4 regions of the Mesorhizobium sp. B2-8-9 genome follow, and region 1 is predicted to be linked to each of the others. Evidence: predicted binding sites of a transcription regulator. Region 1 holds the regulator's gene; each other region holds the start of a gene.
What was found. The regulator PhoB, encoded in region 1, activates phosphate uptake and scavenging genes when phosphate is short. The targets are predictions, from matches to a motif close to TGTCATNNANCTGTCAT.
Positions count from the first base shown of each region.

Region 2: FJ423_RS30850 (PhoX family phosphatase) is a predicted target of PhoB. The motif match lies at 3,750-3,766, and genes of this name have one in related genera.
Region 3: FJ423_RS10805 (YdcH family protein) is a predicted target of PhoB. The motif match lies at 4,723-4,739, and genes of this name have one in related genera.
Region 4: FJ423_RS13455 (LTA synthase family protein) is a predicted target of PhoB. The motif match lies at 4,894-4,910, and genes of this name have one in related genera.

Region 1 covers NZ_VFTQ01000041.1:25,332-33,107, reverse strand. Annotated here, with positions in the region: gene FJ423_RS30560 (CHASE domain-containing protein) at 1-175, opposite strand, end outside; gene FJ423_RS30555 (ATP-binding cassette domain-containing protein) at 308-1,108, opposite strand; gene FJ423_RS30550 (sugar ABC transporter permease) at 1,125-2,477, opposite strand; gene FJ423_RS34685 (hypothetical protein) at 2,526-2,654, opposite strand; gene xylF (D-xylose ABC transporter substrate-binding protein) at 2,706-3,746, opposite strand; gene FJ423_RS30540 (ROK family protein) at 4,015-5,256, shown strand; gene phoB (phosphate regulon transcriptional regulator PhoB) at 5,585-6,274, opposite strand; gene phoU (phosphate signaling complex protein PhoU) at 6,291-6,998, opposite strand; gene pstB (phosphate ABC transporter ATP-binding protein PstB) at 7,019-7,776, opposite strand, start outside.
Region 2 covers NZ_VFTQ01000042.1:35,016-42,791, forward strand. Annotated here, with positions in the region: gene FJ423_RS30825 (DMT family transporter) at 1-294, shown strand, start outside; gene FJ423_RS30830 (SulP family inorganic anion transporter) at 304-2,025, opposite strand; gene FJ423_RS30835 (helix-turn-helix transcriptional regulator) at 2,158-2,427, opposite strand; gene FJ423_RS30840 (phosphatase PAP2 family protein) at 2,519-3,220, opposite strand; gene FJ423_RS30845 (hypothetical protein) at 3,239-3,577, opposite strand; gene FJ423_RS30850 (PhoX family phosphatase) at 3,830-5,827, shown strand; gene FJ423_RS30855 (GNAT family N-acetyltransferase) at 5,882-6,562, opposite strand; gene FJ423_RS30860 (MarR family transcriptional regulator) at 6,559-7,050, opposite strand; gene FJ423_RS30865 (phosphatidylglycerol lysyltransferase domain-containing protein) at 7,285-7,776, shown strand, end outside.
Region 3 covers NZ_VFTQ01000007.1:17,597-25,372, forward strand. Annotated here, with positions in the region: gene FJ423_RS10775 (response regulator) at 1-365, shown strand, start outside; gene FJ423_RS10785 (sterol desaturase family protein) at 598-1,734, opposite strand; gene FJ423_RS10790 (hypothetical protein) at 1,871-2,122, opposite strand; gene FJ423_RS10795 (lytic transglycosylase domain-containing protein) at 2,119-2,979, opposite strand; gene ispG (flavodoxin-dependent (E)-4-hydroxy-3-methylbut-2-enyl-diphosphate synthase) at 2,984-4,234, opposite strand; gene FJ423_RS10805 (YdcH family protein) at 4,474-4,653, opposite strand; gene FJ423_RS10810 (DUF465 domain-containing protein) at 4,893-5,096, shown strand; gene FJ423_RS10815 (IclR family transcriptional regulator) at 5,115-5,915, opposite strand; gene FJ423_RS10820 (transporter substrate-binding domain-containing protein) at 6,080-6,910, shown strand; gene FJ423_RS10825 (amino acid ABC transporter permease) at 7,027-7,692, shown strand; gene FJ423_RS10830 (amino acid ABC transporter permease) at 7,694-7,776, shown strand, end outside.
Region 4 covers NZ_VFTQ01000009.1:45,709-53,484, forward strand. Annotated here, with positions in the region: gene mltG (endolytic transglycosylase MltG) at 1-716, opposite strand, end outside; gene fabF (beta-ketoacyl-ACP synthase II) at 958-2,220, opposite strand; gene FJ423_RS13435 (acyl carrier protein) at 2,255-2,491, opposite strand; gene fabG (3-oxoacyl-[acyl-carrier-protein] reductase) at 2,690-3,427, opposite strand; gene fabD (ACP S-malonyltransferase) at 3,730-4,683, opposite strand; gene FJ423_RS13455 (LTA synthase family protein) at 4,961-6,886, shown strand; gene FJ423_RS13460 (NAD(P)/FAD-dependent oxidoreductase) at 7,092-7,776, opposite strand, start outside.

The DNA.
Region 1 (7,776 bases):
GCAGCAGCGACAGATGCAGGTCGACGCGGCTCTCGATGCGGTTGAGCGCGTCGTCGGCCGTGCCCTCGAACTTGATCCGCGCCGCCTCTTGCGTCGCGAAATAGGCGAACCCTGCCATGGTCAGGCTGATCAGCGCGACGGCGACAAAGGCAACGATCGGAAAGAGCTTCTTCAAATCAAGGATGCGGCCCGTGGACGGTCGACGATCTTTATGGGCAAGTCTCGGCGCCAACACAATGGCGCGGTCAAACCATCACCGCGGCTGGTACATCACGCAGCCGTTAATTAGCCGGCTATCAGTTCGACTTCATGCTGCGATCTTCAGCGCCCCCGGGCCCGGAATGGCGCCTGGCGGGCATCTGCCGAGGATGATCATGCCGAGCACCTCGTCCTGGGTGACATCGGTCGTGCGCGCCGTGCCGACCACCTGGCCGTTCTTCATCACGCAGACCCGGTCGGCGAGCTCGAACACGTCGTGAATGTCGTGGCTGATCAGGAAGATGCCGATGCCGTCGGCCTTGAGCTGCTTGACCAGTTCGCCGACCTGCGCCGTCTCTTGCGGGCCGAGCGCCGCAGTCGGCTCGTCCATGATCAGGATACGGGCGTTGAACAGGATCGCGCGCGCGATCGCCACCGACTGCCGCTGTCCGCCCGATAGCTTGATAACCGGCTCCTTGAAGCGCTGGAAACGCGGATTGAGCCGGCCCATCACCTTGCGCGCCTCGGCTTCCATGGCGACGTCGTCGAGCGTGCCCCAACCCGTCATCAGCTCGCGACCGAGGAAGAGATTGGCCGCGGCATCGACATTGTCGGCCAGCGCCAGCGTCTGATAGATCGTCTCGACGCCATATTTCTTGGCGTCGCGCGGATTGGAGATCGAAGCCTCCTCGCCATTGATGAATATCTGTCCGCTGTCGCGCTTATAGGCGCCGGACAAGATCTTGATCAGCGTCGATTTGCCGGCGCCATTGTGACCGAGCAGCGCCATCACTTCGCCGGGGAAAAGATCGACAGATGCGTCGTCGACGGCGCGGATGCCGCCGAAGGCGATCGAGACGTTGCGCATGTCGACCAGCGGAACGCCGGCGGGAGACGATTTTTCAGCCATGGTCCTTCTCCTGCTATCAGACGCGCTTGCGATAGAGGGTGTCGAGCCACACCGCGATGACGAGCACGGCGCCCACGACGATGCTCTGCAGCGGTGAATCGACGCCGAGCAGCACCATGCCGGATTGCAGCGACTGCATCAGCAATGCGCCCAGCATGGCGCCGAGCACGGTTCCGGAACCGCCTGCGAGCGACGTGCCGCCGATGACCGCCGCGGCGATGACCAGCAGTTCATCCAGCGTCCCCAGCGCGTTTGTCGAGGAATTCTGCCTGGCCGACGAGATCGCCGCCGCGATCGTCGCCAGCACGCCCATGATCATGAACACCTTCATGGTGATCCAGCGCGTGTTGATGCCGGCAAGATTGGCGGCTTCCGGGTTGCCGCCGATGGCAAAGACATAGCGGCCGAATCTAGTGCGCTTGGTGACGAAGGTCATGATCAGGCCGACGGCGACCGCCATCAGCACCGGAATGGCGATACCGTGCGCGATGAACAGCCCGCCTTCGGGCACGGTGATGTTGTTGGCCGCGGCGTAGCGGTTCACGATGCCGACCGGCCACGGATAGGAGTTGGCGAGCCACACCGCGCCCAGGATGACCGCGCAGGTGACCGTGGCAAGCAGCGTCTCGGCCCAGACCGGACGCAGCGGGAAGCGGAAGCGCTTGCGCTGCACGCGGCCGTTGAAATGCATGAAGATAACCGCCAGGCAGGCGACGATGCCGACGGCCCAGCTCCATTTGGCGCCGATCGAGCCCGCCGGGCCGCCGCCCATCAACTGGAACGTGGCGTCGAGCGGCGCAACGGTCTGACCGCTGGTGACCCACCAGGCAGCGCCCCGCCATACTAGCAATCCGCCAAGCGTGACGATGAAGGCCGGCACTTCGAGATAGGCGATAACGAAGCCCTGGAAGGCGCCGATGATGAGGCCGAGCGCCAGGCCGATCAGCAACGCCAGAACCCAGATCCAGGGGTTTCCCAGTTCAAGCCCGACGAAGCGAACCAGGAAATGCGCCTGGGCAAAGCCCATGACCATGCCGATCAGCCCTTCGGCCGACCCGACCGACAGGTCGATGTTGCGCATGACGATGACGAGCACCATGCCGGAGGCCATGATCGCCACGGCCGAAGACTGAACCGACAGGTTCCAGAGATTGCGCGGCGTCAGGAACGTGCGGCTGTCGAAGTCGAGCGGGTTGACGCCAAGCCGCAGGCTGGAAATCACATGCAGCCCGATCCAGATCAGGAGCAGCGCGCCGATCATGCCCAGCATGCGGGTGTCGAGCTCGGTCGCCTTCAGGAACCGGGCAACAGTGCCGAGTTCCGACGCGCGCGCGGTGTCCGCCGGTTGGGTAGACGTCGTGTCGGTCATGATTTCCTCCCACCGGCTTGCCGTCTGGCGCGGATGCCGGAACTCAGCCTAGAAGCTATCCGCCTGAGGCAGAACGGCAAAATCTTTTGAAAACGCCGCGGCTTTAAAGCATCCCAGGAAAAGTGCGTAGCGGTTTTCCGTCCGGAATTGCGGCAACAAAAACCAGGAGCGGTTCATTGAACCGCTCCTGGCCGCGGCGCGGGTATTTTGATCGAAGGCAGGCAAGGCTCAGTTGCAGACCTGGACGCTGCCGGCGGGCACGCCCGCGCAGACCTCGTCCTTCTTGATCCAGCCGGCGTCGATGACGACGTTGAGGTTGTCCTTGGTGATCGCGACCGGCGTCAGGAACAGCGACTTGACGGTGTTGCCGCCGGGCGTCGTGAAGTCCTTGGCGCCGGCGATGTCGCCCATCTTCTTGCCGTCGGCGAGCTGCGAGGCGATCTCGGCGGCGTTCTTGCCGAGCTCGCGCGCGTCTTTCCACACCGACACGGTCTGCGTGCCGAGCGCGATGCGGTTGAGTGCCGCGTGGTCGCCGTCCTGGCCCGAGACCGGCACGGTGCCGGCCAGCCCCTGCGCCGTCAGCGCCGCGACAACGCCGCCGGCGGTGCCGTCATTGGCAGCCACGACCGCGTCGACCTTGTTGTCGTTGGCGGTCAGGAACTGCTCCATGTTCTTCTGCGCGTTGGCAGGCAGCCAGCCGTCCGTGTAGGCCTCGCCGACATTCTTGATCTTGCCGCTGTCGATGGCGTCCTTCAGGACTTCCATGGAGCCGGCGAACAGGAAGTCGGCGTTCGGATCGGAGCCCGAGCCCTTGATGAAGACATAGTTGCCTTCCGGCTTGGCCTTGAACACCTCGCGGGCCTGCATGCGCCCGACTTCCTTGTTGTCGAAGGTCAGGTAGAACACGTCCTTGTTCTCGATCAGGCGGTCATAGCCGACGACCGGGATTCCTTCATCGAGCGCCTTCTGCACCGCGGGGCCGATTGCCGAGGCATCCTGCGCCAGGATGATCAGCGCGTTGGCGCCCTGCGAGATCAGGCTTTCGACGTCGGTCAGCTGCTTGCCCGGATTGGACTGCGCGTCGGCCGAAATATACTTGTCGCCAGCGGCCTCGATGGCGGCCTTCATCGCTGCTTCGTCGGTCTTCCAGCGCTCTTCCTGGAAATTCGACCACGACACGCCGATCACCTTGTCCTTCGCCTCGGCGACAGACGCCAGCGTCAGCGACATGGCAACGCCCGCCAGAATGGCGGCTGCAAATTTCTTCATGATATCCTCCCTGCGCCCGTGCGGCGCGACCCAGACTGGCCCGAAGGCCGGCACAGAGGCTTTTTTTCGAGCCTCAAAAAAATACTGGTCCAGCACAACAGCGCTGTCAACCGAGATTCTGATGGGTTTTGATGGGCTCAGGCATTTTTTTCGGTATCCGCAATAAATAATGACATGGCCCCTGGCTTCTGCCACAATCCCTAGCGTGTCAGCGACAGGCCATGGCATTATCACAAGGCCGCGATGATTGGGGAGGACGTGCGAGACGATGTCGGTCGGAATCCGCCACGACGATTTGCGCCGGCGCAACCGCGCCATGGTGATTTCGGCGGTACGCCGCGCCGGTCAGCCATCACGAACCGAAATTGCCGCCACCACTGGGCTCAGCCACTCGACCATTTCGGCGATCTCCGCCGACCTGATCCAGGAGGGCATTCTCACCGAAAGCAAGGCCAGCGAGCCGACGGCGTTGAAACGCGGCCGGCCGCAGATCGGCCTGGCGCTGAACCCTGAAGCCGCCGCGGTGCTGACCGTGGTGTTGTCTCTGAACTTCCTGTCGGTCGCCGTGATCGACTATGCCGGCCAAGTTGTTGCCGAGGAGCAGCAGCGCCTGGACACGCTTGTTATGCCCCGCGACGAGCTGATCGGCGAATGCGTGGCGATCGTGCGGCGCCGGCTGCAGGATCCCGACCTCGACATTGGCAGCGTCGCCCGCATCGCCATGGGCATTCAGGGCATCACCGATTCGCATGCGCGCTCCATGCTGTGGTCGCCGATAACGCCGCTGACCGACATTCCTTTCGCCGACATCCTAGAGAAGGAGTTCGGCATCTCCGCCACCATGGAGAACGACTGCAACATGATGGCGGTGGCGCTGCAATGGCGCGACCCGGAGCGCTATCGCGACGACTTCATCGCCATCCTGTTGTCGCACGGCATCGGCATGGGTCTCGTGCTCAAGGGTGCGCTGTTCACCGGCACGCATTCCTCCGGCGGCGAGTTCGGCCACATGATTCACCGCCCGGGCGGGGCGCTTTGCCGCTGCGGCCGCCGCGGCTGCGTCGAGGCCTATGCCGGCAACTATGCGATCTGGCGCAGCGCCATGAAAATGAGCGAGGACGCCGAGCCGGTCGACGTCGGCGACGCTGACATGCGGGCCCTTGCCGCGAAGGCGCGCGAGAGGGACGGCCCCGAACGGGAGGCTTACCGCCGGGCCGGCGAAGCGCTTGGTTTCGGTCTCGGCAGCCTGTTCGCTCTCATCGACCCGGCGCCCGTCGCCATGGTCGGCGTCAGCGCGGCCGCCTTCGACCTGATCGAGCCGGCGCTGCGCGAGGCGATCGCCCAGACGGCCGGCGGCCAGCACTCCGAATCGATCTCCTTCGACACCGAGCCGAACGAACTGCCGCTGATCCGCGAAGGCTGCGCCATGCGTGCGCTGACCTTCGTCGACCAGGAGATTTTCGCACCCGGAGGCCAGGCGAGAGCGGGGACGGGAAAGAACGTGGCCTGAGGCAGCCTTGAAGAGGTCCGGGGACAGCAGCAGACGCTTGAAATTAGCGAAGGCCCCGCAGCTTCGTCATTCCAGGGCGGAGCAGGAGCGAAGCTCCGTCGCGGAGACCCTGGAATCCATGCCGCCACCTCCCGCGTCGAGCGCAGCGGCACAGAATTCTGGACTGTCGCAACGCATCGACATCACGGAATGGATCCTCGGGTCTGCGCTGCGTCGCTGCGCTCCTTGCTCCGCCCGTGGATGACGAAGCACAAGCGTCTCGACTAACCGCCAATGCACGCGATCCGACGCTGGAGACAGAATCCGTCAGCGCCTCGGCGCCTTAGCCCTAATCTTCCCTGATCGCGTAACCCGCCCCGCGGATGGTGCGGATGACGTCCGGCATGCGGCCGTTGTTGACTGCCTTGCGCAGGCGGCCGACATGGACGTCGACGGTGCGTTCGTCGATATAGATCGTCTCGCCCCAGACATTGTCGAGCAGCTGGCTGCGCGAGAACACCCGGCCGGGATGACGCATCATGAATTCCAGCAGCCGGAACTCGGTCGGGCCGAGCCTGATCTCGCTCTTCTTGCGGTAGACGCGGTGCGACTCGCGGTCGAGCACGATGTCGCCGACTTTGAGCACGCTGGACAGCACCTCCGGCTTGGCGCGGCGCAGCAGCGCCTTGACGCGCGCCATGAACTCCGGCGTCGAGAACGGCTTGACCAGATAGTCGTCGGCGCCGGTCGAGAGGCCGCGCACACGGTCGCTTTCTTCGCCCCGCGCGGTCAGCATGATGATCGGCAGCCGCTCGGTCTCGGGCCGCATCCTGAGGCGCCGGCAGAGCTCGATGCCGGAAACCGCCGGCACCATCCAGTCGAGCACGAGCAGGTCGGGAACGTTTTCCTGAAGGCGGATTTCGGCCTCGTCGCCGCGGGTCACCACTTCGACCTGGTAACCCTCGGATTCGAGATTGTAGCGGAGCAGCACCCCAAGCGGCTCCTCGTCCTCCACCACCATGATGCGTGGCGCGATCATTGGCAGGTACCCTTCGTCAGGCCGCCGGCGCCGACATTGTCGTCTCGTCCTGCTTGGGACGATTCGCGGGCAATTGCGTGCCGGTCAGCACATAATAGGCGTTCTCGGCAATGTTGGTCACATGGTCGCCGATGCGCTCGAGATTCTTGGCGCAGAACAGAAGATGCGTGCAAGCGGTGATGTTGCGCGGGTCTTCCATCATGTAGGTCAGGAGCTCCCGGAAGACGGATGTGTATTTGACGTCGATGCGCTCGTCGTCATTGCGAAGCTTGGCCAGCGCCGTGGCGTCGCCCACCGTATATTCCTGGATCACGGCCTGGACCTGGATCAGCACCAGCTGCGCCATGGAATCGATCGAATGCGTGAGGTCACGCGGCGCGGCGCTGACGCCGACCGAGCCGACGCGCTTGGCGATGTTCTTGGCGAGGTCGCCGATGCGTTCGAGGTCGCCCGCCATGCGGATCGAGCCGACCACGTTGCGCAGGTCGTCGGCCATCGGCTGGCGCTTGGCGATCAGCGTGATGGCGCGGTCGTCGAGCTCGCGCTGGCGCGCGTCCATGATGGCATCGTCGGAAACGACGCGCTGCGCCATGGCATTGTCGGTCTCGAGCAGGGCCTTGGTCGAAGCGCCGACCATGGAGGCGGCGAGATCGCCCATGTCGTTGATGAGCCGGCTGATCTGCCTCAGATCCTCGTCGAAGGAAGCGACGGTATGTTCGGCCATGATGATGTCCTCGTATGAGCTCAGCCGAAGCGGCCGGTGATGTAGTCCTGCGTGCGCTTTTCGCGGGGCGAGGTGAAGATCTTCTCGGTCCGGTCGAACTCCACCAGCTCGCCCAGATACATGAACGCCGTCTGCCGCGACACGCGCGCCGCCTGCTGCATGTTGTGGGTGACGATGACGATCGTGTAGTCGGCCTGCAGCTCGTCGATCAGTTCCTCGATCTTGGCGGTCGACAGCGGATCGAGCGCCGAGGCCGGCTCGTCGAGCAGGATGACCTCGGGCTTCACAGCAACGGTACGGGCGATGCACAGGCGCTGCTGCTGGCCGCCCGAGAGGCTGAGGCCGCTGGCGTTGAGCTTGTCCTTGACCTCGTTCCAGAGTGCTGCCCGCTTCAGCGCCTGCTCGACGCGGCTGTCCATCTCAGCCTTGCTGATCTTCTCATAGAGCCTGACGCCGAAAGCGATGTTCTCGTAGATCGACATCGGGAACGGCGTCGGCTTCTGGAACACCATGCCGATCTTGGTCCTGAGCAGGTTGAGGTCCTGCGAGCGGTCGAGGATGTTCTTGCCGTCGAGCAGCACCTGGCCCTCGGCGCTCTGCTTCGGATAGAGCTCGTAGATGCGGTTGAGCACGCGCAGCAGCGTCGACTTCCCGCAGCCCGACGGGCCGATGAAGGCGGTCACGCTGCGCTCGGGCAGGGACAGGTTGATGTCCTTCAGCGCCTTCGACTGGCCATAGTAGAAATTGAGGTTCTTGACCTCGATCTTGGCCTTCTCGA
Region 2 (7,776 bases), on a different contig from region 1:
CCCTGGCTTGCGATCGCGCTGCCGAGAGAACTTTGGCTCCCCTTGGCAGGCGTTGCGATGCTGTCGCTTGCCGGCCAGTTCCTGATGAGTTGGTCCTACGCCCGCGCCGAAGCGCAATATCTCATCCCGACAGAATACTCGGCCTTCATCTGGGCGATCGCGCTCGGCTGGTTCTTCTTCGGCGAGAAGGTGGCCTGGACCACGCTGGCGGGCGCATGTCTCATCGTCGCCGGCTGCCTGATCGCCGCACGGGCCAGCCCCAAGCTTGCCGAGCCGATCGAAGCGACCGTTTGAGCAGGGCGCCTACGCCGTCTCCGCTTTTCCGCCCAGCTGCGCCCGCGCGTCACGGATCGAGGCTGCATAGGTCACCAGCGGCCGCTTGACGCCATGGCTTATCAGGGTGCGCCTGACTTGCGACGAGGCGCCCGCGATGATGAAGCGTCCTCCGGCGCGCCTTGCGTTGTTCGCCGTGCTTTCGATGACGTTTGCCGCGGTCGAATCGAGGAAGGGCACAGCCGAGCAATCGAGGATGAAGTTCCTGTGCTGGTCGGCGATACGGTCCAGCACGGTCGCGATCGTTGCCGCAGCGCCGAAGAAGAACGCCCCCGATATGCGATAGATGACGGTATCCGGATCGGTGGCGGCGGCGAGGTCATAGGCAACGCGCCCGCCATTTGCGGCGTCGGCGCGGTCCTCCGTCACCGGCGGGACATGTGCCTCCACCTCGACCGAACGCGCCATCCGCCCGATGAACAGCAGAGCGCCCAGCGCAAAGCCGACCACGATGCCGGCAGTGAGGTCGCGGAAGATGACGAGTCCGAAGGTAACCAGAAGCACCAGGGCGTCGCCCCAGGACGATCGGATCAGCGCCAGGAAGGCGGGCTTCTCCACCATGTTCCAGGCCACCGTGGCCAGCACCCCGGCAAGCGCCGCCAGCGGGATGTAGCTGGCAAGCGGCGCAGCCACCAGCATGAACAGCAGCAGGAAGGCGGAATGGAATATTCCCGACAACGGTCCATGCGCGCCCGCGCGGATGTTGGTCGCCGTGCGCGCGATCAGTCCAGTCACGCAGATCCCGCCGAACAGCGCCGAGCCGATATTGGCGATGCCCTGTGCCACCAGTTCGCAGTTGGAGCGGTGCCGTCGTCCGGTCATACCGTCCGCGACCACGGCGGAAAGCAGCGATTCGATTGCTCCGAGCAGAGCGAAGGAAATTGCGTCGGGCACCACGGAGACGAGCTTCTGCGCATCCAGCGCCGGAAGAGCCGGATCCGGCAACATCCGCGGAATGCCACCGAATTGCGTTCCGATCGTCTCTACGGGAAGACCGAGAAGCGTCGTCGCCAGCGAGGCCGCCGCCACCGCGATCAGGAGGCCCGGCCACGAAGGGCGCCAGCGCTTCATGGCCACGATGATCCCTATCGTCAGCGCGGCGAGCGCAATGGCCGCCGGGTTTGCCGTTCGGGCCGCCTTGCCGAGCGCGATAAGCCGCGGCAGCAGGTCGCCTGGCTCCTTGCCCGGCAGCGTCAGGCCGAACAGGTCGTGCAACTGGCTGGACAGGATGATGACGGCGATGCCCGCGGTGAAACCCACCGTCACCGGATACGGAATGAACTTCACATAGGCGCCGAGCCTCAGATAGCCGGCCGCGAGCAGGAAGACGCCGGCCATGAGCATTGCCAGGATCAGCCCGTCGACACCGTGCCGGTCGACCGTCGAGGCCACGACCACGATGAAGGCGCCAGCGGGCCCGCCGATCTGGAAACGGCTGCCGCCAAGCGCGCCGACTATGAAACCGCCGATGATCGCCGTAAACAGTCCGCGCTCGGGCTCCACATGCGAGGCGATCGCGATCGCCATCGACAGCGGCAACGCCACGATGGCGACCGTCAGGCCGGCGATCACATCGGCCCTCAGCTGCTTGAGGTGGTAGCCCTCGCGCAGCACCGTCACCAGCTTTGGTGTAAACAGCTCGGCGAAGGTCGGCCGTGCTTGGTGGTGAATTGCCCGCCCCGCCTGATCCATGAACTGCTTCCGCTCCACAGGGCGGCGGGATCGTCGGCTGGATGTCGGCGGTCGCCGTCGCGATAAACCGTTGCGACGCCGCATCGCTGCCCGAAAACCGGCAACGGTTCCCGAGACGGACACGGTCGCGGCTCAGCCCTGCGGGTTCTGCGCCACGGTGGCCTTGAGGCGCACGCCCCTGCCGCCGCGTTCGCTGGTCTGGTTCTCGCCGATCAATTCCACCCCGGCCTCATCGAGGGCATGGATGACCTTCATCAGCGTGTCGACGACGCCTCGCACAACGCCCTCGCTCGCTTCCATGCGCTGTATCGTCGGAAGCGAGACGCCGGCGCGCTCGGCAAGCGTTCGCTGGTCGATACCGGCCAACGCCCTTGCGGCGCGCATCTGCGCAGCAGTGATCATCGGCCAGAACCTTTGTCTGAGTCTGCGATACCAATGGATAATACAATCATAGTGATGTTTCAAGTATCATCTAATATGGGTGAGACATTGGTTATTCGCTATCCTTGACGACTTTGCGTCGCTGCAGCAGCCGCGCCGCAAGCCAGCACAGCATGGCCCAGGCAAAACCTGCGCACCAGCCGGCAAGCACATCGGACGGCCAGTGCACCCCGAGATAGACGCGGCTGGCGCCGACCAGCACGGTGGTGAGCAAGGCGAGGCAAAGCACGAAGACTTTCGTCCTGCGGTCCGGCAGGAAGCGGGCCGCCAGGGAACCGAGCGTCAGATAGGTCACCGCCGACAGCATCGCGTGGCCGCTCGGAAAGGACAGCGACGTCTCGTTGACGAGATGCGAGACGAGATCGGGCCGCGGCCGGTCGACCTCGAGCTTGAGCAGGCTCGAAAGCACTTGCCCGCCGGCGACGGCCGCGAACATGAACAGGGCTGTCGAGGGCCTGCGGATCAGGAGCAGATAGGCGATCGTCGCCGTCGTGATCAGCGCCAGCACGGCCGTGCTGCCCAGCGCGGTGATGTCGCGCACCGCGCCCTCCAGCCAAAGCGGGCCGATCGGGCTATCCGGCTGCCCGGCGCGGCGGAAGGCGAGCAGGATCTCCGTATCGAAGGTATGCGGCGTCGTGGCGCGCGCCACCTCCATGAGTTCCACCAGGCCCCACAGCCCGCCGGCGATCACCAGCCCAGCCAGCAGCACCGGGAATTCCAACCTGTTGAGGAGCGCGTTGGCGGTCGATTTCATTCGAGCCCTCAGGTCCAGCTACAGCCGCTGCATATAGGGCCCGAGCGTGATCAGCGCGACCGCGGCGATCGCCAGCACCATGCCGATCGCCTGCAAGGCATTGAGCCGTTCGCCGAAGAAGGCGAGCGCCACGACATTGACCGCGACGAGCTGGATCACCGCCGACAGGCTGAACGATACCGACATGCCGAACTCGCGCACCAGTCTCAGCATGATCAGATTGCCGGCCGAGTAGAGCGCCAGCGTCAAAAGGAGCTTGGCCAAGCTCGGCGCCATCCCCCATTGCTTGGCCGCCGTCGCCGCCAGCAGGAATATCACGGTCGAAATGCCGAGCTGCGCCAGTCCCCAGAAACTCACCTTGCCGTCCCTTTTTTGAAGCGCCGTCGTCACGCCGGCCAGCCCTTGTTTCCGAAGCGGGCGATGCCGTCAAGCTGACCGCAGCGAAGCGCGGGCGCTCAAGGGACTGAAGCCGGGTGTCGCAAAAGCCGCCGCGAGCCGGCAAACAACTATTGCGGTTCTATCACGGCAGTGTCACGAAAATGTGATCGGCGCGCTTTAGGGGTCGAAAGGTCAAAATCCCCAGCCACTCAGAAGCCAGAGGACAAACTCATGACCGTGACCCCTGAGACCCGTTTCCGGACCAGCCAGCTCGAGGAAAATGACGGCCCGCCGGTCAACCCGACCGACAACAGCACCATGGGCGAGATCATCGCCGCGCGTTTCTCGCGCCGCGGCTTTCTCATGGGTTCGCTGGCCGTGTCGGCCATCGCCGCCACCGTCAGCCCGCTGGCGCTGATTGCGGCCGACGAGGCGCGCGCCGCTGAGGCTTCGGCCTTCAAGTTCGACGAGCTCGAAGCCGGCATCGACGACAAGCACCATGTCGCGCCCGGCTATGACGCCGACGTGCTGTTGCGCTGGGGCGATCCGCTGTTTGCCGATTCCCCCGACTTCGATCCGCTGAAGCAGTCGGCCGAAGCCCAGGCAAGACAGTTCGGCTACAACAACGACTATGTCGGCTATATTCCGATCGACGGCTCGGCCGAGCACGGCCTTCTGGTCGTCAACCACGAATACACCAATCCGCATCTGATGTTCCCCGGCATCGTCTCGGTCGTCGAGAAGGACGGCAAGAAGAAGGCCGAGGTGGCGCCGCTCTCGAAGGAGCAGGTCGATGTCGAGATGGCCGCGCATGGCGGCACCATCGTCGAGATCCGCAAGCAGGACGGGAAGTGGCAGGTGGTGCGCGACGGCAAGCTCAACCGCCGCATCATGTCGACCACCGAGATGGCGCTGTCCGGCCCGGTCGCCGGCCATGACCGCGTCAAGACCAATGCCGATCCGTCCGGCACCAAGGTCTTCGGCACGCTCAACAACTGCGCCGGCGGCGTCACGCCCTGGGGCACCTATGTGATGGCCGAGGAGAACATCCACGGCTATTTCTCGGGCGAATTGCCGGAAGGCCACAGGGAAGCCGCTAATTACAAGCGCCTCGGCATTCCGGAAGGCGCTTATGAGTGGGGCGCGCATTACGATCGCTTCAATCTTGCCAAGGAGCCGAACGAGCCCAATCGCTTCGGCTGGATCGTCGAGGTCGACGTCAACGATCCGAACTCGACCCCGAAGAAGCGCACCGCCATGGGGCGCTTCAAGCATGAGGGCGCCGAATCGATCGTCGCCAAGGACGGCCGCGTCGTCTTCTATCTCGGCGACGACGAGCGCTTCGACTATGTCTACAAATTCGTCACCAAGGGCATTTTCAACCCGAACGACCGCGCCGCCAACTTGGACCTGCTCGATGACGGCACGTTGCATGTGGCCAAATTCGCCGAGGACGGCTCGGTCGAATGGATGCCGATCGTTTTCGGTCAAGGCCCGCTGACGGCGGAGAACGGTTTTGCTTCCCAGGCCGACGTTCTCATCGAAACGCGCCGCGCCGCCGACCTGCTCGGCGCCACCAAGATGGACCGGCCGGAGGACATCCAGCCCAATGCCGGCAACGGCAAGGTCTATGTCATGCTGACCAACAATTCCAAGCGCAAGGCCGAGCAGGTCGACGCCGCCAATCCGCGCGCCGAGAACGCTTTCGGCCACATCATCGAGATCGTCGAGGATGGCGGCGACTTCGCCGCCACCAAAGGCAAATGGGAAGTGCTGTTGAAATGCGGCGATCCGTCCGTTGCCGATGTCGGCGCCACTTTCTCGACCGCGACCACCGCCCATGGCTGGTTCGGCATGCCGGACAATTGCGCCGTCGATTCGGCCGGGCGCCTGTGGGTCGCCACCGACGGCCAGGGCCCGAAGGCCACCGGCCGCACCGACGGTCTCTGGGCGGTCGATACCGAGGGCGCCGCGCGGGCAACGTCGAAACTGTTCTTCCGCGTGCCGATCGGCGCCGAAATGTGCGGCCCGCTATTCGCGCCGGATGACCAGACAGCTTTCGTCGCCGTGCAGCACCCGGGCGACGGTGGCGAGGACTGGGAAGGTTTTGGCCGCCCATCCTATTACGAGGACCCGTCGACCCGCTGGCCGGACTTCAAGCCGGACATGCCGGTGCGGCCGTCCGTCGTTGCGATTACGAAGCAGGGCGGCGGCAAGATCGCCGTGTGACCTCTTGTAGCCGAGACGTCGAGAGGGAGGGTTTCGATCAAATCCTCCCTTTCGTCACTCCGCGCGTTGGACCATGGCCATGTTCATCTTGCTTCTCAAGCGGAAGCCGATGGACTCGTAAAGCCTGATCGCCGCAGCGTTGCTGTCATAGGCGTGCAGGTATGGAACGTCGCCGCGTGCCGCGATCCGTCCGGCCGCGAACACCGACAGCAGGCGGGCAAGGCCGCCGCCGCGGAAATCCGGATGCGTGCACACGCCGCTGAGTTCCGAGTATCCGGGCTGCTTCATGCGCTCGCCGGCCATTGCCGCCAGCCTGCCGTCGATCCTGATGCCCCAGAAATCGCCGAGGCTCAGCGCCTCCAGCGTGAAGGGACCGGGCCTGGTGAGCGAGGCGAGCGCCAGCATTTCCGCCGCGTCGTCGTTGGTCAGCTGCCAGATACGCCCGTCTGATGCCGTCGGCATAGGCGCTTCGGCGATCATCTGCACCAGCGGCGCTGCCGAGATCGCGGAGATTTCCGGCGGCAGGGCGATCTCATCCGCCTGAACCAGGATGGCTGTTTCGCCCGACGGGAGAAGCCCGGCCAGAGCTTGCAGGCTGTCCGCATCGTTGGCGGCAGTGGCAGCGAAAGGCACGATCGACGGACGATATCGCCTGGCAAGGTCGCCGCCTTCGGCGAAAGCCTGGTGCCGCGTGGCAAGCGCGCTCCAGATGGGGCGGTCGAGAACATGTTTCATGATGCGGCCAGCTTGGCGTTTTCGACGCGGCGATGGAGCGGTGTTGCGGCAAGACGATCCTCGATTGCCGCAAGCTGGCCGAGCAGCGGCCCGGAAAGATCGGCGCACAAATCCGCCACGGCATTCTCGATGCTCGGCCAGATCTCCCGCTTCGCCTGGTCGACCAGCCGCCGGCCGTTGCGGCTCAGCGAAACGATCCTGCGCCGCTGGTCGTCTTCCGAAGGGTTGACCTCGACCAGCCCCAGTTCGGCAAGCAGCGCCACACTGCGCGTCACGCCGGGCTGGGCGATGCCCAAGGATTGGGCCAGCTCGCCGACCGGCAGCGGGCCCAGCCTGTCGAGCGCGGCGAGCAGCGGGTACTGGCTCGACTGGATGCGCATGTCCAGGCGGTCGAGCACGCGCTGCGTGTCGGCCTGCAACTGCTCGCCTATACGCTTCATCCGGCTGCCGAGGCACAGAAAGCCGAGGGATCGGAGAACGTCTTCCATAGCAGCCTCGTCGCATATTGATAACTTGATATATAACAATGTATGGAAAATATCAAGCCGATCTTTCGCATGTCCGTTGCGGCAGCCGATGAGCGACAGCACCGCCTTCGGACGTTTGCCCTTCATTCGCGGTCAATTGCATCCTATATCGCGTTGACGCACGCGGCCCGCAGCGGTCGCCAGCGATTCGCGACCTGAGGGCGGCAGGTCATCCATTCTTGGCACGCGGAGCTCATGGCGCCCCTGCGCATCTATTTCGACAGGCTTCTCGATGCCGTGGCGCCCAAGGTCCCGCGACGCGACCTGACGGACGACGAACGCCTGGCGCTGGTGCGCCGTTACGGCGATTTCTCGCTCGCCTATTCGACGGCGGTGCAGCAGAAACTGTCCTATTTCAGCGATGGCGACGGCTACATCGCCTTCGGCACCAAGATGAGCCGTCATTTCGCGCTTGGCGATCCGGTGGCGGACCCGGCCGACCGTCCGGCCTATATCAAGCGCTTCGTCGAGGCCGCAGGCAGCCCCTGGTTCGTCCAGGTCGGCGCCGACACGGCCAAGGTGCTCGCCGGCCTCGGCTACCAGGTCAATCGCCTCGGCATCGACACCAGGCTGCCGCTGCCTGCGCATGATTTTTCCGGCAAGCGCAACGAGACCGTGCGCTATTCCGAGCGCTGGCTGACGAAGAAGGGTTTTACCCTCGCCGAGGACAAGGGCGACGGGCTGCAG
Region 3 (7,776 bases), on a different contig from region 1:
ATGACGTGAATCAGCTGGTCTTCGGCCAGATCCTCAACGGTTTCGGTCTCAGCTACCGCATTGCCGGCAATGGTCGGACGGCTGTCGAGATGTACCGCTCGCTGCGCCCGCGCCTGGTGCTGATGGACGTCTCCATGCCGGAGATGAACGGCTATGAGGCGACGCGCGCCATCCGCGCCATCGAAGCGCAGAACGGCGATCACACGCCGGTCATCGGCGTCACCGCGCATGCGCTAAAGGGCGACCGTGAAAAATGCATCGAGGCCGGCATGGACGACTATCTGCCGAAGCCGGTCTCGCCCGACCGCCTCGGCGCCAAGATCGGCACCTGGCTCAGCGAGACCGTGGCGGCGAAGACGGCTTAAGCGTCAGGCGCCAGGTGCGTTCGGCGGCCACCGCCGAGTTCCTTCGCGCCCCCCTCTGCCCTGCCGGGCATCTCCCTCACTTGGGGGAGATCGGCAGTTCCGGCGCTTCGCCCATCCCTTGGAGATTGGCGAAAGCAAACGTGGCGGCCAATCTCCCCCCTTGTGGGGCAGATGTCCGGCAGGACAGAGGGGGCGCTGTCCCGCCGACTCTGAACCAGCTCTTTTCGAGCCTTCAGCCCCGCCGGAACGGATACAGGAATTGCCGCCAATATCCTTTCGGCACCGGATGGCCGTGAATGCCATAGCCCTTCGGCCAGCGTCCCTCGGGCAGATGATAGGTGCCGAATAGCCGGTCGAGCAGCGGGAAATGGATGGCGAAGTTGACGTCGATCGCCTCTTTCTCGAGGCCGTGATGCCAATGATGGAAGCGCGGTGACACCAGCACCTTTTCCGCCGGACCGAAGCTCGTTCCGATGTTGGAATGGATGAAGGACGAATAAACGTAGACGATCAGGATATAGGCTTGGATCGCCGATTCATCGAAGCCGAGCACGAACATCGGCGTCGCCGTCAGGCTGCGAAGAACGATGATTTCCAGGAAATGCATCCGCGCGCCGGCAATCCAGTCCATCGACTTGGCCGAATGATGCACGGCATGAAAATTCCACAGGAACGGGATGCGATGGAAGGCCCGGTGTACCCAATATTGGGCAAGATCGGTCAGGAACATCACCGCCAGCAGTTGCACGACCCAGGGCAGATCGTGGACCCAGGCGCGCACCGAACCGAGGCCGGCTTGCGCGTTGACGAAATTGGACGGCGCGAGCGTCAGGTAGGTCAATATCTGAACCAGCAGCGACGAGACCAGGTAATAGAACAGGTCCTCGCGCCATTCGTCGCGGAACACGGTCTGGCTCTTGTTGCGGGCAAAGATGCGTTCGAGCGGGACGAACAGCACGCCCATGAACAGGACATTGAGAATGAAGAAATCAAGGCCGAAGAACACGCCGTCGACATGCAACTCGTGACGCACCGGGAGCATGCCGATGAGCGAGGCCAACAGCACGGTGACCATAGCCGCCACGCCGAGCGTCTTTTCCCGGCGCAGCATCATGCTCAGGATGGCCAGGACGTAGCCCGAGATAAGCACGAAATAGAGGACCGGCTTGAAGAACAGCATCTGGTGGATCGGAGCAAGGTCCGGCATCGAGGTCAGCGTCGGATAGCGCAATACGATGACCATCAGGAGGCCGGTGATCCCGGCAAGCAATGCGATCGAGCCGGACAGCCAGCCGGACCCGAACGGCCGCTTGGTGCGCGGTGTTTCGAGCTCACCGATCACCCTTTTAAGGAAATTCCCCTCCGGCATGATGCTCCCCCCTATGTGATCCGAATAAAAACGCGCCCTGGAAAACACTGTGCCCGCTCTTACTATGGCAAAGCGCAATAAGATTTGAACGCCACCGCCCTGACAAGCGGATTCTCGTCGCAACATTAGCAATTGGCTATCGGCGTTGTTGACGGCCGGGAAGCTCGCGTCCCCGCCAGGAATGCAAGTCGCTACAATTTAAATCGCTGCTGGATGAGGCGGGCGCATTCGCCGGCATCAGCCGGCTGGTGTCGAGCTCAAGGTCGTAGGCGACACCCCGGTGCACGCGTTCGAATTGCCAGCGTGCAAGTCCGGGCAGTCGGTCTGCACGCCGGCTTTCGCGCGTTTCGAGCACCTCTTGCGGCCCACTGTCCTGGCGTTGCGTCACCGATTGCGCAGCACCACGCAGGCGCCGCCGACGCTTTGCAGCTTGTCGCAGATGCCGTTGGCCTCGCCGCGCGTATCGGCGCCGATCCTGACCGCGTAGATGCCGCGCCGGCCGATCGGCGTGCGAACCCGGCTCACCACCGGGTCACGGCTGGCGAGCAAAGCCGGGAACCGGCCCCTGACCCGCAGCCACTGGCCGATCGCCGCCGAGCGGCGGAAATTGCCCGCCACCTGCACGCCCCACGGCTTCACGTTGATCGAAGCCATGGCGACGGTCCGCGACATGATCACCGGCAGCCTGCGGCAGGCAACCGCGAAGCTCATCTTCGGGTCGAGCGGCTGGACGGTGCCGGCATAGGACTTGTCCGAGAACTTGTCGACGGGCTCGCCCATGACGTCGAAGACATAGCTTTCCGTTTCCATCGGCAGGAAGCCGCCCGAGGCGAGCCAGCGCGACACGCGGTTCTCGCCGGCATTGTAGGCCGCGGCCGCGAGCCCGAGATTGCCATAGCTGACCTTCATCTCGGCGAGATATTTCGCCGAGGCCGGGATGGCCTGCCCGATGTCGAAGGGATCGGCGAGCCCGCGCATCTTCGCGGTGCCCGGCATGAATTGCGCGATGCCTTCGGCGCCGACCGGGCTCACCGCGCCCGGATCGAAGCGGCTCTCCTTCCAGATCAGCCGGGCGAAGAAATCCTTGGGCAGCCCGTTCTGTTGGGCCTGGGTCTCGATCAGATCGCAGACGCGGGAAATCAGGCGCTTGGCGGCCGACTTCGACTGCGGCGGATCGGCGAATGCGTGTGTCGCCGGGATCAGCACGAAAAACAAGAGCAGCGTTGCCTTCAGGAAACGCCGCATCGGTTCATTCCGCGGCGGCTTTGCCGTGCCCGTACCGCTGCTCGATATAGTCGCCGACCATCTTCTCGAAATCCTGCGCGATCGAGGGCCCGCGCAGCGTAGCAGCCTTCTTGCCGTCGATGAAGACAGGCGCCGTCGGCGTCTCGCCAGTGCCGGGCAGCGATATGCCGATATCGGCGTGCTTGGATTCGCCGGGACCGTTGACGATGCAGCCCATCACCGCGACCTTGAGATTCTCGACGCCGGGATATTTCTCGCGCCACACTGGCATGTTCTTGCGGATATCGGCCTGGATGCTCTGGGCAAGTTCCTGGAACACGGTGGATGTGGTGCGGCCGCAGCCGGGGCAGGCCGCGACGATAGGCACGAACTGCCGGAAGCCCATGGTCTGCAGAAGTTCTTGCGACACCTGCACCTCGCGCGTGCGGTCGCCATTCGGCTCCGGCGTCAGCGAGATGCGGATCGTGTCGCCGATGCCCTGCTGCAAGAGGATGCCCATCGCGGCGGAAGAAGCGACGATGCCCTTGGTGCCCATGCCGGCTTCGGTGAGGCCCAGATGCAGCGCATGATCGGAGCGGGTGGCAAGCTCGGTGTAGACGGCGATCAGGTCCTGCACACCGCTGACCTTGGCCGACAGGATGATCTTTTCGCGGCCAAGCCCGATCTCTTCCGCCATCTCGGCCGACAGGATCGCCGACTGCACGATCGCCTCGCGCGTGACTTCCTGCGCGGTGAGCGGCGAGCCCTTCGCCTGGTTGTCGTCCATCAGCCGGGTCAAAAGCTCCTGGTCGAGCGATCCCCAATTGACGCCGATGCGTACCGGTTTGTCATATCTGATCGCCATCTCGACGATCGCGGCGAACTGGCGGTCCTTCTTGTCCTTGAAGCCGACATTGCCCGGATTGATGCGGTATTTGGCCAGCGCTTCGGCGCAGGCCGGATGATCGGCGAGCAGCTTGTGCCCGATATAGTGGAAGTCGCCGACCAGCGGCACGTCGATGCCGAGCCGCAACAGCCGCTCATGGATGCGCGGAACCGCCGCCGCGCTCTCGTCGCGGTCGACCGTGATGCGCACGATCTCCGAGCCGGCACGATGCAGCGCCGCGACCTGGGCGACGGTCTGGTCGACATCGGCGGTGTCGGTGTTGGTCATCGATTGCACGACGACCGGAGCGCCGCCGCCGACCATCACGCCGCCGACCGATACGCCGACCGACCGGCGACGCGGGAAGGGAGAAGAAAAATATCCGGTCATGCCGGCCGCCTTCATTTGGGAGTTTCGGCATGAGGTGGCGGAGCAAAGATGGCTTGTCAATGGCAAGCGGCGGGCCAGCCTGCAAATCGGCTAGAGCCGTGCGGGAAATAACAACCGGTCCGACCGCAAGATTTGCGGCCAGCTTTCCGTCAATTTCAGTTAAAAGCACCGGCCCGGTGGCATTTCTTGCCACCGGAAATTCACCGCGGCGGGTTGCGATGATGGTGCCTGGAAGAGCTTCAGTGTGTCGTCGGACTAGCTTTCAGCTTTTCAATCTCGTCCTTGATTGCCAGCTTGCGTCGCTTGAGATTCACGATTTCGAGGTCGTCGACCGAAGGATGGTTCATCGCATCGGTGAGCTCGCGCTCGATATCACCGTGTTTCCGCTGCAACTCGTCAAGATGGGATGCAAGAGACATGAATGGTTCTCCCTTTCATGGTTTCCTCGATTGCAGCCGTCGCAGGAGCCTCCACCGCAGGTTGCGACTGTGACGGCACCATGACAGTTTGCCACCAACCGATCTCGATGTCGAATGCCACGTGGTAGCATTCCACGACAAAGTGAAATGTGGTAAGGGCTGCGCGCCGGTCACAAACCCGCAAGTCACGGCCCCGCCCAAACAGCCCGATTGGGCGATGCATACGCAGACGGTAGATAATGTCCGAACAGGAACAGGCTGAAATACGCCTCGAATATTCCCGGCTCAAACAAGAACACGCCGATTTCGACGCCGCCATCAACGCGATGATCGCCACCGGCTGCGACCCGCTTCAGATCCAGCGCATGAAGAAGAAGAAGCTGATGCTGAAAGACCGGCTGTCGGTGCTGGAAGACCGCATCATTCCCGACATCATTGCCTGAGCGGATCGCCCCGCGCCGTCAAGAGATCGATAGCCGTGCCGCGCGTTCGCGCAGCAGCGCGAGAAGTTCGCCGGTCCGTTCTTCGGACGTGTCGATCGGCACCACAAGGCACATAGTCGCTTCGACCTTGCCTGGCGCAGAGAACACCGGCGCCGCAAGGCATTTGGTGTAGGCATCGACCAGGCCTGACGTGACGCAATAGCCGGTGATGCGCGCCCGCGCGATATCGTCGATGAAATCGTCGAGTTCGAGCTTGCGGCCGTCCGGCAGCACGAGGTCGTCTCGCGTGACCATCGCTTCGATCCCGCCGCGGTCGAGGCCGGCAAGCAGCAGCCGGCCGGAAGCAGTCCAGGGCAGCGGGATCTGCAGGCCGGTGGCCGAACTGATGCGGAATGGCCTGGTGCCCGGGCTCGAATGGACGATCGTGTAGCGGCCGCTCTGCAGCATGCAGAGTTCGGAGGTCTCGCCGGTCTCGCGCGACAGCGTGTCGACCTCCTGGCGGCCGCGCCTGAGCAGGTCGTTGCCGCGCATATAAGCCATTCCATAGAGATAGAGCTTCTTGCCGAAATAGACGCGGTTGCCGTCGCCAGCCATTTCCAGCAGCCCGGCTTCGACCAACTCGCGCACCAGCGTATAGGTCGTCGAGCGCGGCGCGTTGAGCCCTTTGGCCAGGTCGCCGATGCCGATCGCACGCTGGTTGGCGTGCAGGAATTCCAGGATGTTCAAGGCCCTGTTGAGCCCCTTCTCGCGCGAGCCCGCCGGCCGCTCTTCATCCGCACCGTCGCTTGGCCACTCGGTCAGGGTTTCACGCTCTTGCATTGTCGATTCCTAGTGCTAGTATCTGTCTTGTACAGGATACACACGTCTCTTGTAAGAGACAATCGCTGATTGCGACGCGTATCTCTGCTGCATTGGGGAACACACCATCAAAGGAGGTCGCCGTGAACGACACATCCGGCAGACGTAATTTTCTGAAACTGGGAATGGCGGGCCTGGCCACCGCCGGCGCGCTCACCGCCATCAGCGCCGAGAAGGCGGCGGCGCAAGCCGCGTCCGACAGCGTGCTGCGCACTGCGCTCGATCGCGGCAAGCTGATCGTCGGCACCGGCAGCACCAACGCGCCGTGGCATTTCGAGAACGATGCCGGCGAGCTGGTCGGTATGGACATCACCATGGGCCGCATCCTTGCCAAGGGCCTCTTTGACGACCCGACCAAGGTCGAGTTCGTCATGCAGGATCCGGCGCAGCGCATTCCGAACGTGACGACCAACAAGGTCGACATCACCATCCAGTTCATGACCATGACGGCGCAGCGCTCGCAGCTGATCCACTTCTCGCGGCCATATTACGTTGAAGGCGTCGCGCTGCTGACGCTGCCTGGCTCCGAGAACAAGACCTTCGACAAGCTCCTGGCGAACGGCTCCGCCACGCGCATCTCGATCCTGCAGAATGTCGACGCCGAAAGCTCGGTGCATTTTGCCTTGCCGCAGGCGCAGGTGCTGCAGATCGATACCCAGGCGAACGTTCTGCAGGCGTTGGAATCCAAGCGCGCCGATGCCGCCGCTGTCGATCTGTCGACGGTGCGCTGGCTCGCCTCGCGCAATCCCGACAAATATTTCGACGCCGGCAAGAGCTGGTACTCGATGCTTTACGGCGCTGCGGTCCGGCAAGGCGACCTCGACTGGCTGACCTTCGTCAACCAGACCTTCACCATCGCCATGTTCGGCCATGAGACGGCGCTCTACGATGCCGCCTTCAAGGAATATTTCGGTCAGGAGCCGCCGCCGCGCCATCCGGGCTTCCCGGTCATCTGACGCGCCACACGACCAACCGGCGGAAGGGCGAGGCAACCGTTCTTCCGCCTGTTCTCCTCACACCGGCCCATGCGAATATGAATGCTATGTTCGCCGCGGGCCATTGAGACGGACGCATGGGCTATACGCTCAATTTCAACCTGATCTGGCGGCATTTCGACAAGCTGTGGGGTGGCTTACTGCTCAGCCTCGAGCTTGCCGTCATCTCGATCGCCATCGGCATCGTCATCGGCTTGGTGTTGGCCGTCTGGTATGTCTCGGCCGGACGCGTGGTGCGCGCCATCATCGCCGCCTATGTCGAATTCATCCGCAACGTTCCGCTGATCCTGCTGGTCTATCTGGTCTTCTACGGCCTGCCGACAGTCGTCGACCTTGCCTACAGCGCCCCTACATCGTTTGTCCTGACGCTATCGGTCTATAGCGGCGCCTATCTTGTCGAGGTGTTCCGCTCGGGCCTGGAAGCGGTGCCGCGCGGTCAGCTCGACGCCGGCAAGGCGATCGGCCTTACTCCATGGCAGCGCCTGATCCACGTACGCCTGCCGACGATGCTGCGCATCACGCTGCCCGCACTGTCCAACACCTTCATCTCGCTGTTCAAGGACACCTCGATCGCCTCGGTGATCTCGGTCCCCGAGCTCACCTACGGCGCCCAGTGGATCAACTTCAACACGTTCCGCATCGTCGAGGTCTATCTGGTGACGACGGCGATGTATCTGGTGACCGGCTACACCTTGCTGTTTGCGCTGCGGCTGGTCGAACGCCGATTCAGGGCGGCGCGCTGAGATGCTGAGCCAGATCCTCTACGCCCTGCCGTTCCTTGCCGAAGGCTTCGCCGTGACCTTATGGGTCTCGCTGCTGGTCGTGGT
Region 4 (7,776 bases), on a different contig from region 1:
CGCTCGTCGCTCCTGCCCGTTTCCTTCTCGACGATCGAGGCGAGCGTGACGAAGTCGTCGATGTTGGCGATCGGCAGGTCGGCCGCGCGATGCGACCAGACATCCTCGACCAGCTTCTTCTGGTCGGCAACCAGCTTGTCGACCATTTGCTGCCTGGTGGCGCCGCGGGTGAAGCGCAGCGTGTCGGTGGCGATGGTACCTTCCGGCGGCAAGGTCGGCGGCATGTCGCCGGTGAGCGCCTCCTGATCGGCGACGCGCTGCAGCGCCTGCTCGACCGTCAGCCCTTCAGGAATGGTAAGCGAGTACATCACCGACTTGCCGCTCTTGAAGAGCTCCATGATGTCGCGCATCGAGGCGCGCGGCTTGATGGCATATTCGCCGGCCTTGAGCGCCGACTCATTGCCCGTGGCGCGCACGCCGAGCCGGAAGATGCGGGCATCGCTGATCAGGCTGCGGCGTTCCAGCTGGTCGGCGATCTCCTGCACGCCGGTGTTCGGCTTGATCATGAAGGTGTCGCCATTGGTGGACGGGCCGGGCTCGACGAAAGCCTGCATGCCGAAATAGAGCGCGGCACCCGAGGCGATGACCGCAAGGATAACCATGGAGAGGAAGAAGTTCAGGAACACGACGAACTGGCTGCGCGAAGCGCGCGAGCGCTTCGACGGCGGCGGCGTGCCGGCTTCCGGGCGCAACGCCTCGGCCGCAGTCTTCGGCATGATCGGCACCTTTGTGCCCTGCCGTGCGAAATCCCCGTCGCCGCCCGGATTTGTGCTCCCAGGATTTGTGCTCATGGCGCCCTACCGTCTGATCTTGCAACGAATCCCCTAGCTACAAACTAGGGGAGAATTTGGCAAAAATGACGGCAGGTGGCGGGACTGCCGGCTGGTTGTCTTTTTCTGAGCAATCCCGGGGCGGAAAGCGCTGAGCACTCTTTCCGGGATTGCTCCCGTTGGCCTTTCAGCCATTGTAGCGCTGGAACACGAGCGAGGCGTTGGTGCCGCCGAAGCCGAAGGAATTCGACAGCGCGACATCGATCTGACGCTGGCGCGGCTTGTTCGGCACGAGATCGATCGCCGTCTCGCGTTCCGGATTGTCGAGATTGATGGTTGCCGGCGCGACGTTGTCGCGGATGGCGAGGATCGAGAAAATCGCTTCCGCGGCACCCGCGGCGCCCAGCAGATGGCCGATCGACGACTTGGTCGACGACATCGAGATCTTCGAGGCGGCATTGCCGACCAGCCGCTCGACGGCGCCGAGCTCGATCGTATCGGCCATGGTCGAGGTGCCGTGCGCGTTGATGTAGTCGACGTCGGCCGGCGAGAGTTTCGCCCGGTTCAGCGCCGCCATCATGCAGCGGAAGGCGCCATCGCCATCTTCGGCCGGCGCGGTGATATGGTGGGCATCGCCGGTCAGGCCATAGCCGGTGACCTCGGCATAAATCTTGGCACCGCGGGCCTTGGCGTGCTCCAGCTCTTCCAGGACGACGACGCCCGCGCCCTCGCCCATGACGAAGCCGTCGCGGTCGCGATCATAAGGACGCGACGCTGTTTCGGGGCTGTCATTGCGCTCGGTGGACAGCGCCCGGCAGGCCGCGAAGCCGGCAATCGACAGCCGGGTCACCGGCGCCTCGGCGCCGCCGGCCAGCATCACATCGGCATCGCCCCACATGATCAGCCGGGCGGCGTCGCCAATGGCGTGCGCGCCGGTCGAGCATGCAGTGACCACCGCATGGTTCGGGCCCTTCAGGCCGTGGCGGATGGAAACCTGGCCAGAAACCAGATTGATGATCTGTCCGGGGATGAAGAAGGGGCTGATGCGGCGCGGGCCGCGTTCCTTCAGGATCATCGCGTTCTCGGCGATGCCGTCGATGCCGCCGATGCCGGAGCCGATCAGAACGCCGGTGGCGCACTGGTCCTCATGTGTCTCAGGCTTCCAGCCGGAATCGGCCAGCGCCTCGTCGGCGGCCGCGATGCCGTAGAGGATGAACTCGCCGATCTTGCGCAGTTCCTTCGGCTCGAGCACAGCCTCCGGATTGAAGGTGCCGTTCGAGCCGTCGCCGCGCGGAATGATGTGGGCGATCTTGCAGGCAAGATCGTCCACCTCGAATTCGGTGACGCGCCGGCAGGCGCTGCGGCCGGAGAGCAATTCCCGCCAGCTATGCTCGACGCCCATGCCGAACGGCGAAAGCAGGCCAAGGCCCGTGACGACGACACGCCTCATCGCAGGTCCTCCCCGGTTATGCCTGCGAAAGAACTCAGGCCGAGGCCTTGTCGATATACTTGACGGCGTCGCCGACGGTGAGGATGGTCTCGGCCGCATCGTCCGGAATCTCGACGCCGAACTCTTCTTCGAACGCCATGACGAGTTCAACCGTGTCGAGGCTGTCCGCGCCCAGATCGTCGATGAAGCTCGCCTGCTCCGTCACCTTGTCGGCATCGACGCCGAGATGCTCGATGACGATCTTCTTGACGCGCTCTGCGGTGTCACTCATTTGGGGCAATCCTCGTCTTAGGTTGTCTATCTTCGTTAGCGGGCGGAATGCCGCTAATCAAGCTGAAAGATGGTCTTGCGGGCAACGCAACGCCACAGGACCGGTTTTTGCCCGAACCGCCGGGTTGCGGGCCGCATTACACGAAAAATGACGGGCGTCCAAGCCGAAATGGCTGTTTTCACAGGCGCCCGCCCCGCCTCAGATCATTGCCATGCCGCCGTTGACGTGAATGGTCTGGCCGGTGACATAGGCCGCCTCGTTGGAGGCGAGATAAGCGACGGCGGACGCCACTTCAACGCTGGTGCCCATGCGCCGGGTCGGGATCGCGGCCATGATCGTCTCTTTCTGCTTGTCGTTGAGCTTGTCGGTCATGGCCGATTCGATGAAGCCCGGGGCGACGCAGTTGACGGTGATGTTGCGGGTGGCGATCTCCTGCGCCAGCGACTTGGAAAAGCCGATCATGCCTGCCTTGGAGGCGCAGTAGTTGGTCTGGCCGGGATTGCCGGTGACGCCGACCACCGAGGTGATGTTGATGATGCGGCCATGGCGGCGGCGCATCATCGGATGGGTCAGTTCGCGGGTCAGCCGGAACACAGCGGTGAGGTTGACCTCGATCACCGAATCCCAGTCGGCGTCCGACATGCGCACGAACAGGCCGTCCTTGGTGATGCCGGCATTGTTGACCAGGATGTCGACGCCCTCGAGATCGGCCTCCGCTTTCTGGCCGAGCGCCTTGACCGCGTCGCGGTTCGTCAGGTCCGCCGGAAACAGTTTTACGCGGTCGCCCAATTCGCCCGCCAAGGCTTCCAGCTTCTCCACACGGGTGCCGTGCAGGCCGACGATCGCGCCCTGGCTGTGCAGCACCCTGGCGATCGCCTCGCCGATGCCTCCCGATGCGCCGGTGACGAGCGCCTTCCGGCCGGTCAGTTCGAACATATCTTCAACCTCATTTTTCCAGACGGCTGCAAGCAGTCGCGTTCCGTATACGTCATATCGTCCAAGTCACGCTAGACAAGCGTCGGACATTGGCGAAGGCCTCCTTCCCGTCGTCATCCACGGGCGGAGCGGGAGCGAAGCGGACGCGTAGACCCGAGGATCCATGCCGTGACATTGGCCGAAGGATGCAACGGAGCAGAATTCTGCACCGCGGCGGCACTTCCAAGTCACGGCATGGATTCTAGGGTCTGCGCTGCGTCGCTTCGCTCCTTGCTCCGCCCTAGAATGACGAAAACGGGGCCTCACCCCAAAGCCGCCAGCGCGGCCTCGACTTCCGCCGCCGTGCCCACGGCGCCGGTGGCGATGTCGCGGTTGATGCGGCGCGCCAGGCCCGACAGCACCTTGCCTGCGCCGACTTCATAGAGGCTCGCGACGCCGTTGGCGCCAAACCATTCCACCGTCTCTCGCCAACGTACGCGGGCGACCACCTGCTCGACCAGGCGGCGGACGATCTCATCGGGGTCGCTGGTCGGGGTTACGGTGACGTTCGAGACGATCGGAACCACCGGCGCGGATTTCGCGACACCGGCCAGCGCCTCGCGCATTATGTCGGCGGCAGGCGTCATCAGCGCCGAATGAAAGGGGGCGGAAACCTGCAGCATCAGCGCCCGCTTGGCGCCTTTTTCGGTGCACAGCTTCGCCGCCAGCTCGACCGCCGGCCTGGCGCCGGAGATCACCAGCTGGCCGCCGCCATTGTCGTTGGCGACCTGGCAGACGGAGCCGTTGCCGACCTCGCGAGCTGCCTCGGCGCAAGCGGCCTCGACGTCGGCCTGTTCCAGCCCGATGATCGCGGCCATGGCGCCCTCGCGGGCCGGCACCGCAGCCTGCATGGCGTTGCCGCGGGTGCGCAAGAGCCTGGCGGCGTCGCCCACCGAAACGAAGCCGGACGCGGCAAGCGCGGAATATTCCCCCAGCGAATGGCCGGCCACATAGGCCACCTTGTCCTTCAGCGAGAAGCCGCGCGCCTCGAGCGCCCGCATCGCCGCCAGCGACACCGCCATCAGCGCCGGCTGGGCGTTGGCGGTCAGTGTCAGCGTCTCTTCCGGCCCTTCCCAGATCAATTTCGACAGGCTTTCGCCGAGCGCGGCGTCCACTTCCTCGAAGACGCGGCGCGCTTCCGGGAATTGATCGGCGAGATCCTTGCCCATGCCGACGGCCTGGCTGCCCTGTCCCGGAAAGGTGAATGCGACGGCCATTGAAGTCACTCCAGAGGCTGATTTTTCCCTGCCTCTGGCGCAAGGCGGACGGCCAAGTCAAGCCCGCGGGCGCCTCTTCGGCCCTCATTTCAGCCGGAAAAGGTAGCCGACTCCCTGTTCCGAAAGGCTTTTTGGCGATCACACCTGATGAAAACCGCTCACGTTTGGTTTGCTGGCTCTTCTTATTTCCGCCACAGGCGCTAGCTTTGCGTGACACTTCGATGACAGAAGCGTGACGGGCGTGGAAGGCGTGTTGCGTGGGCCGGGGGAAAACAGAGTGGCAAGGATCAGAAAAGGCGCGGCCAAGCCCGTGCCGGGCTTTTTGGAAGACGATCCGTCCACCGGCTATCTGCCCGGACGAGCCTGGCCGACCGTACGTTACGGCCTGACTACAGTTCTGGCGGCGGCCCTGCTCGTCTTCGCGATCGAATGGATCGTGCGCGGCGATTTCTTCGGTACGGTCGATTTCTTCCTGCAGCCCTTCAAGCCGGGCTGGACCACCATCATCGTCTTCGCCCTGGTGCTGCTCGGGCTGGACGCCATACTCGGCCGAAGCCACCAGAGCCTGATGATCGTGGCGCCGCTGACGCTGGCGCTGGCCTTTGTCGGCCACCAGAAATCGCGTTACCTCGGCGACCCGCTCTATCCCACGGATTTCCTGTTCGCCCGCCAGATCATGGCGCTGATGCCGCTCCTGGTGCGCGAGCGCCCGTGGACGGCCGTCATGCTGGCGGTCGGCATCGTCGGCGGTCTGACGCTGCTCGTCTACGGCTGGCGGACCTGGCGCCGGCGAGTGCCCATCCTCAGCCGCAAGGGCCGCCTGGCGCGGCTGGTGCTTGCCGTGCCGCTGCTCGCCTTCTTCGTCTCGATCATGGACTACGCCACCTTCTCGTGGACGCGCGACCGGCTGCAGATCATCCCGATCATGTGGGACCAGAAGGAGAACTACGCCTCCAACGGCTTTGCGCTGGCCTTCGCGATGAACGTGCCGATGGCGCATGTCGCGGCGCCGCCCGGCTATTCCGAGAAGACGATGGCCGCGATCCAGCGCCCCGACGCCGCCGCTTCCATGCCGGACGAGAAGCCGGATATCGTGGTGGTGATGAGCGAATCCTTCTGGGATCCGACGCACCTGCCCGGCGTCACCATCAAGCCCGACCCTATCCCGACGGTCAGGGCGTTGCGCTCCGGCTCGATGTTCTCGCCCGAGTTCGGCGGCATGACCGCCAATATTGAGTTCGAGGCGCTGACCGGCTTTTCCAACGCCTTCCTGCCGGCCGGCTCGATCCCCTATCAGCAATATGTGCGCACCCCGACCCCGTCGCTGGCGACCTTCCTGAAGAGCCAGGGTTACCGGGCGCGCGCCATCCATCCCGGCACCAACTGGTTCTGGAACCGCGGCGCCGTCTATGCCGATTTCGGCTTCAACGACTTCCGCTCCGAAGAGACGCTGCCGCCGATGGAAAAGCGCGGGCCGCTGGCTTCCGACGCGGCGATGACCGACGAGATCATCCGCGAGGCCGACACCAGCGACGATCCGGTGTTCCTGTTCGCCGTCAGCCTGCAGAACCACGGTCCTTACGAGCCCTACCGCTACTACAACCCGACGCATTCGATCGACGCGCCGATCAGTTCCTGGGCGCGGGAATCGCTGCTTTCCTATGCCGAGGGGTCGGCCGACGCCGACCGCGGCCTGCAGCGCCTGATCGACTGGGCGAAGGCCCGCCAGCGGCCGACCATCATCGCCTTCTTCGGCGACCATCTGCCGCCGCTTGGGCCCGTCTATGTCGAGACCGGCTTCCTCAAGGACAATGTCGCGCCGCGCAAGGAGCCGGCGGTCGCCGCGCTCGAACACCACGATACGCCTTTGGTTATCTGGTCGAACCGCTCCGGTCCGGTCGAGAACATCGGCTCGGTGAGCCCGGCCTTCCTGCCCTATCATATCCTGACCACGGCAGGCATCAGCCACCCCTATTACACCGGCTTCCTCGGCGCGCTGCGCGAACACTACCGGGTGGTCGACCGCAACCTGCTCCTGTCGCCCGTGGGCGAAGCAACGCCGGATTGGGCGAGGCAGAAGCAGATCGATCCGAAGATCAACGATTTCCGGCTCATCCAATACGACATGATGTTCGGAAAGCGGCTCTCGGCGCCCGACTTCTTCCCCGAGACGGTGAACAGGCTGGTTGCGCATACAAGCTGAGCTGAGCGGCGGTCACAGCCGATCGCGGCTATCCCGGTCCGTGGCGGGAAACGATGCTCCGATGCCGTGCCTTGGAAAGATTTCGTCGCTGCGATTTAGAGCAATTCCAGGAAAAGTGTGAGCGGTTTTCCGTCCGGAATTGCATAAAAAACAAAGAGATAGGGCGTTTCGCCGTTTCCGTGACACGGGTGAAACGAACTAGACGTCAAAAGCCTGGAACGGGCTGGACCTTTCCACTCAGCCGAGCGCCAAGCGTCAAAGCGGCCGGAAAATTCTTGATCACGGCGCGCATGGCCGACGCGCCACCTGGCCCAAGCGCTATTTTGGCAATCAAGGCCGCGGCACGCAGACGGGTCGAGAATTGCCGACGCCATTCGCGTTCGTAGCGATGCCCAGCGGCGTCGCGGTCCTCGTGACCTTTGCCCGATGCGATCAGTTCTCGCGCAAGCAGCCAGCCCGATTGCAGCGCCATCGAAATCCCTTCGGCGATGACAGGATGCGACTCGCCCGCGATGTTGCCGACACGGAAGATGCCCTGATCGTAGCCGGCCCGGATGCCCGGATGAATCGGTCCCGCAGCCAGCCATGGGCCATCCAATTCGGCACCTGCCAGCGCAGTTCGCACGCCTCGGCACGAGGCCAGAACGTGGCGCGAGACCGCATCCGCCGCCGCAATATTCCCAAAGCGCCGGCGCAGCCCGGATAGAACATCGCGGCGGATACAGCAGGAGATTGAAACCCGGCCATTGTCCGCAGTTACCATCCCGCCATATCCGCCTGGGAATACCAGCAGCGGCATCAGATCGGGCGCCAGCGCGGCGCCGGTAAAATGCGCCTTGAAGCCGAAAAGGTCGGAGGGTTGGCTGGTTCTTTCAAGCTGGCTCGGAAGT